Regions from separate parts of the Agrobacterium tumefaciens genome, predicted to be linked through region 2. Evidence: predicted binding sites of a transcription regulator. Region 2 holds the regulator's gene; the other holds the start of a gene.
The links. Region 2 encodes LexA, which represses DNA repair genes until DNA is damaged. Its sites were predicted from a motif close to TGTTCNNNNTGTGTTCNG; they were not measured.
Positions count from the first base shown of each region.

Region 1 (3,247 bases), 750 kb from region 2:
CGCGCATCTGGAAGGAGGCGCGAACGAGGATGGCCATGTCGTTCAGCTTGTGGTTCTTGCGTTGGAGCTGCTCGATCTCCTCGCCGACGGCGCGGGCTTCCTCTTCGGAATCCCAGGCGGCATGGACCACGACCTTTTCATCGTCAGGGCTGCTGCGTTCGGTGAACAGCGTCTTGCCGAGACGGCCCTCATTATGGGCGATCAGATGGCCGGCCGCGCGGAGAATATGTTCGGTGGAGCGGTAGTTACGCTCGAGCTTGATGACCTTGGCGCCGGGGAAATCCTTGTCGAAACGCAGGATATTGTCCACTTCGGCGCCGCGCCAGCCATAGATCGACTGGTCGTCGTCGCCAACGCAGCAGACGTTCTGCGGTTCGCCCTTGGCGCGCTGGGCGAGAAGCCGCAGCCACATATATTGCGCCGTATTGGTGTCCTGATATTCGTCCACCAGAATATAACGGAACTTCTGGTGATACTCTTTCAGGATATCGCTGTGGCGGCGGAAGATGCTGATCGGGTGCATCAGAAGATCGCCGAAATCGCAGGCGTTCAGCGTCTTCAGCCGGTTCTGATAGGCGGTATAGAGGTCGCGGCCCTTGCCGTTGGCAAAAGCGCGGCTGTCGCCTTCCGGAATATCCGGCGGCGTCAGGCCCTTGTTCTTCCAGCCGTCGATCATTCCGGCGAATTGTTTGGCGGGCCAGCGCTTGTCATCAAGACCTTCGGCCTGGATGAGCTGCTTGATCAGCCGCACCACGTCGTCGGTATCGAGAATGGTGAAATCCGACTTCAGACCGACGAGTTCGGCATGGCGGCGCAGGAGTTTGACGCCGATGGAGTGGAAGGTGCCGAGCCAGGGCATGCCCTCGACAGCACCGCCGACGAGAACACCGATACGCTCCTTCATCTCGCGGGCGGCCTTGTTGGTGAAGGTCACGGCGAGAATCTGGCTCGGCCACGCGCGGCCGGTCTCCAGAATATGGGCGATGCGGGTCGTCAGAACGCGGGTCTTGCCGGTGCCGGCGCCCGCGAGAACCAGAACGGGTCCGTCAAGCGTTTCCACGGCATCGCGCTGTTCCGGGTTGAGACCGGACAGATAGTCAGGTGCTGGCCGCGCCTGATCGCGCGCCGCCATGGCGCGGGCGGCAATGCCAAGCCCGCCGCCGTTTTCCGAAGGGGCATTGTTCGTTGCCCTGCGCGGTGCGGCGGGTTCTTCATCGAAGAACGGCATATCGTCGAAACTGTTGCTCATGCGGCCCAATGTAGTGATTCGGGATATAAAGGCCAGAACCGCGTTCTGCTTTTATTCCGGTATCGTCAGTCAAAACGCCTATTCCAAGGCATTTTCTTCGTCTCAAGCCCCTCTGTCGGCATCGAAAGCAGCGTCAACGGGCACTTGCAGCGCGACCGCAAGCTGGTTGGTCTTGGCTGCAAGCGCGATAATGCGCATCAGGTCGGCATGTTGTTCGGTGGTCATGCCCTTGGCTTTTGCGGCCGCCGTGTGGGAATGAGCGCAATAGGAGCAGCCATTGGTTACGGAAACGGCGATATAGAGCATTTCCTTGACCAAGGGATCGAGCGCCGAGGGCGTCGCCATCACCGCCTTGACCTCGGCCCAGGTGTTTTCCAGTAGATCGGGATCGAAGGCGAGGTATAGCCACATATTGTTGATGAAATCCGATTTGCGGGTGGTGCGGATATCATCGAACACTGCTTTGACGCGTGGGTCGGCTTCGGGATTTTCGGCTTTCGTCACCGTGCTCATGGCTTCCTCCGGGAATGGTTTTCGGCTTTTAGAGTAACCGATCAGCGGAGATTCGCGACAGAAACGGCTGCGCGATGCGTCCCGACGAAAATTCATCACAAATTACAATTATGTAAGGAACGGTTTTGTGCGTTGCCTTCGTCAAGGCAAGCGGGAATACTTTGCACGTTCCAACGGTGTTCGGTTTGGAACTCCATTTTACTGCGCGGATCAACCGGAGAAATATATGCGGGTCTGGAAACAGGTGGGTGTCAGTGTTGCCGTGGTGGGAGCGGGGCTCTGTCTCTGGGGTTTTTATTCGCCCGAAGCCCGCAATGTTCTCGCTGCCATCGGGCTTGGCAAAATGCCGGCCGGTGCGATCGAGGTTGCCGCATCCGGTGCCGGAACCTCCGGCACGCCAGCGGGCCAGAATGCCGGCGGCGCGCGTCGCAACGGCAATACCACTCTGGTGGTCATGGCTCCCGTCAAAAAAGGTACGGTCAATGACCGGCTGAATGCCATTGGCAATGGCGAGGCGATCCAGTCGGTCGTTGTCATGCCGCAGGCCTCCGGCACGCTTTCGGAAATCCGCACCTCCTCCGGTGCCCGCGTCGTGAAGGGGCAGGTGCTCGCGCGGCTCGACGATGAGGAGCAGGTGATCGAGCGCGACAAGGCGCAGGTCACGCTGCGCAGCGCGGTTGAAAAATCCAATTCCTACAAGAACCTGAAATCCGTTTCCCGCCTTGACGTGCTGGATGCGCAGATTGCCGAGGAGGCTGCCAAGCTTGCGCTGAGCACGGCCGAACTCAATCTCAAGCGTCGCGACATCGTCGCGCCGATCGAAGGTGTGGCGGGCATCGTTGCCGCCAATATCGGCGACAACGTCACCACGCAATCGACCATCGTCAGCATTGACGACCGTTCCGAAATTCTTGTCAATTTCTGGGCTCCCGAGCGCTTCGCAACCGCGATAAAGGTCGGCATGCCGGTGGAGGCGACGTCGATTTCCCGACCCGGCGAGGCTTTCAAGGGTGAGATCGAGGCCGTCGACAACCGTGTTGACGAGGCAAGCCGCACGATCCGCATCCGGGCGAAGTTCGGCAATGAGAAAGACGAGCTGAGGGCCGGCATGTCCTTCGGCGTCACCATGCGTTTTGCCGGGGAAACCTATGCTTCGGTCGACCCGCTTGCCGTGCAGTGGGATGCGGAAGGCTCCTATGTCTGGCGCGTTACCGACAACAAGTCGAACAAGGTGCGGGTGCAGATCGTGCAGCGCAACCCCGATGCCGTTCTCGTCAAGGCGGAACTGGCGGAGGGTGAGCCCGTCGTGATCGAGGGTCTGCAGCGTGTGAGAGAAGGCGGCGCGGTCCGCGTCGGCAATCAGCCGAAGCCTGAGGAGGTTGCCAGCCAATGACGACACCGCCGCCTTCGGTTAAGGATTCCAAGCTCGCCTTTACGGCATTGTTCGTCCGCAGGCCCATTCTGGCGGCGGTCCTCAACACGCTG
Region 1 covers NZ_CP039903.1:1,844,429-1,847,675, reverse strand. The annotation lists gene CFBP6623_RS09335 (ATP-dependent helicase) at 1-1,249, opposite strand, end outside; gene CFBP6623_RS09330 (carboxymuconolactone decarboxylase family protein) at 1,352-1,762, opposite strand; gene CFBP6623_RS09325 (efflux RND transporter periplasmic adaptor subunit) at 1,989-3,155, shown strand; gene CFBP6623_RS09320 (efflux RND transporter permease subunit) at 3,152-3,247, shown strand, end outside.
Region 1: the regulator LexA is predicted to act here: its motif matches at 1,291-1,308, upstream of CFBP6623_RS09335 (ATP-dependent helicase).

Region 2 (3,247 bases):
GGTGACTTTGAGATTGTTCGTAACGCTCATTATTTTTCCTCGAAGGCGAAGGCAACACCCTGACCGGGCGCTGCGGGCACCACCAGCCGGCCGCCCGCTTCTGCGCTGGACACGCCATTAGCAGCAAGTGCCGCCTGTGTCACGGCAAGATCGCGAACGGAAAAGACGACGCCTGCGCCGCGCAATCCGCCACCGCCCTCCTCGGGAACACTAAAGGCCAGTCCGTCAAAGACCGGCTTCCGCGTCAATCTTATGCGGGTATTGCCGGTTGCGAAAACCATATCTCCATCCGGAGACATCTTGCCGTCGCAGCCAAACACAGTTTCGATCAGCTGCACGGCATTCGCATCACCACCGGAAAACAGCACGATCTCGCTGAGGCCGGAAACGCCGTTGGCATGGCGTTCCAGCGCCGCGCGGTCGCCCGGCAGGGCCTGCAACCGCTGACAGCTGAACAGAAAGAAATCCGCCGCGGAACCACTGGCTGCAAAAGCCAGCCGAAAAGCCGCCTCGCTCTGCGAACCATCCGGCATTTTGACTGGCCGCGAAAATTCAAAGACATTTCCGGCCGAGAGGCCTGAGGCTACGAATCGGTCGAGATCGCCAAGAGCGTCCTGCGTTGCAGCGACCAGTGCGGAAAAACCCTCCCCTCCGGCATGTTTCCGGAAGGCCTGATCCCGCCCGGTAAACACATCTTTCCGGCCAATCGAGGCATTATATTTAGCCGGATCAGCAATCACGAGAGGCTCCAGATACGTGCCGTCGGCGAAAAAAACGCAGGCATTCTGCGTGCCAAACGGGTGAAGAGCCGCTGGCGCTACTGTAAATCCCAGGTTTCCAAGGCGATTTTCTGCGACGTCGATGTGCTCGACAGGCAGTACGAGATGGTCGATGCGGTACGGTTTCGTCATTTCCCTGCTTCCTGCTGTCGCATGCGGCATGGCCATGCCGGAACAGTTAGGACGGCAGAAAAGCACAATTTCGTGCTTTCAGGCAAATCATCAAAACAACAGATAGCAGCTTCACGAAATTTTAGGGGATTGCGGAACACATATGGAACATATAGTGTTCGTTCTGTATTTGTTTCGCGACTTCAACGACGATTCTCAAGGGTGTTTTCCTCATGCTCACGCGCAAACAGCAGGAATTGCTTCTCTTCATTCATGAACGAATGAAAGAGTCCGGCGTGCCGCCCTCCTTCGATGAAATGAAGGACGCACTCGATCTTGCTTCCAAATCCGGCATCCACCGGCTGATTACCGCCCTCGAAGAGCGCGGCTTTATTCGCCGGCTACCTAACAGGGCGCGGGCGCTGGAAGTCATCAAGCTGCCGGAGGCCTATGCGCCGGGTGCCAGGCCGCAGCGCGGCTTTTCTCCAAGCGTCATCGAAGGCAGCCTCGGAAAGCCGAAGGCGCCAGAACCCCCACCGGCGCCCAAGGCGCCCGCCAACGATCTCGGCGGCGCGGTCACCGTTCCGGTCATGGGTCGCATCGCCGCCGGCGTGCCGATTTCCGCCATTCAGAACAATACGCATGATGTTGCCGTGCCGGTTGACATGCTGGGTTCGGGTGAACATTACGCGCTCGAAGTTAAGGGCGATTCGATGATCGAGGCCGGGATTTTCGACGGTGATACCGTCATCATCCGCAACAGCAATACCGCCAATCCGGGCGATATCGTCGTGGCATTGGTGGATGACGAGGAAGCGACGCTGAAGCGTTTCCGCCGCAAGGGCGCTTCCATCGCGCTGGAAGCGGCCAACCCCGCTTATGAAACCCGTATCTTCGGGCCTGATCGGGTAAAAATTCAGGGCAAGCTGGTCGGACTTATACGCCGTTACCATTGATCTGATTTAACCGTCATCCTCTCAAGACAGGCGTCGTCATGAGATGGCTCCTGTCGAAGATGACGGCAATTCCGGAATTCGGCTGACCATGCGAGTGTCGGGCAATCTTATGCTTCCAGCAGACAGTTGCATTCTGTCTGGTAAAGATCAGTTCCAGTTTCATATGGATATCGTTGTTACGGCCTTGCCCCCGGCCTGTTGCCACCACTGCGTCATATGCCGTGGACATCTGGTTGCGTGAGTTCGTTTACGCTGGGGGATGCGGCTGGCCTGGCGCTGCCACCGAATGGTGATACTCGGTGCAAAGCCCCCGTCATTCATCAACGCGACTTATGGGTGCCATGGATTATTTTCGGTATTCCATCATGCCCCGACAGGTATAGAAATGCGCGTCATATCCGGGAGATAAGCCATGTACGATCTTTACATCGCCAACAAGAACTACTCCTCATGGTCGCTGCGGCCGTGGGTGTTGATGCGCACGCTCGGTATCGCCTTTGATGAGAGACTTGTTCCGTTTGGCGAAGGTGTCGCCTTTTCCAGCTTTTCGCCGACCGGCAAGGTGCCCTGCCTTGTCGATGATGGCGTGACGATATGGGAAACGCTGTCGATCGCCGAATATCTCGCAGAACGGCACCAGGGCGTCTGGGCGAGCGACAAGCAGGCGCGGGCATGGTCGCGTTCGGCGGCGAGCGAAATGCATGCCGGCTTTTCCTCACTGCGCAATCTTTATCCCATGTCGGTCGGTATTCGGGTCAAGCCGAAGGGTGGCGATGCCGGGCTTGCGGCAGACATAAAGCGCATCGATGCGTTATGGAGCGAAGGTCTGACAAAATTCGGCGGTCCCTATCTTGCCGGTCAGAAATTCACGGCGGTCGATGCTTTTTTCTGCCCCGTGGCGTTCCGTTTCCAGACCTATGGCGCCGATCTTTCACCTGCGGCAAAAGCCTATTGCGATCGGCTGCTCACCCTGCCCGCCATGCGTGAGTGGTATGAGGCCGGAGTGAAGGAGATCTGGCGCGATGCGGCGCATGAACAGGAAATCAGCGGCATTGGCGCATTGACTGACGATCTGCGCGTGAAGGTCTGAATATCACTGCTGACGGCGTTTATTGCGATGCCGTCAGCAACTGCCTGACCGGTTCCGGCACCTCGTATTCGAAGCGGTCGCTTTTCCAGTCGTAGTAGCGGTGCTCGCTCCATGGCCTGTTCGCCCCGGCAATTGCTGCGCGTAGTCGTCCGACCACCCCCGGCTGATTATTGCCGGCGAAGCCTATTTCTACCGAGCCAATGCGCCGCAATATATCGCGGTTGAGTAGAAGTGCTCCTGAGCGGCATTGTGAAAACGAGGTCCTGCGGGAAACGACGACAATATCGGCGATATCGCAGGCTTTTCCGGCA
Region 2 covers NZ_CP039903.1:1,099,272-1,102,518, reverse strand. The annotation lists gene kdsA (3-deoxy-8-phosphooctulonate synthase) at 1-30, opposite strand, end outside; gene CFBP6623_RS05500 (VOC family protein) at 30-911, opposite strand; gene lexA (transcriptional repressor LexA) at 1,124-1,846, shown strand; gene CFBP6623_RS05490 (glutathione S-transferase family protein) at 2,259-2,936, shown strand; gene CFBP6623_RS05485 (ComEC/Rec2 family competence protein) at 2,956-3,247, opposite strand, start outside.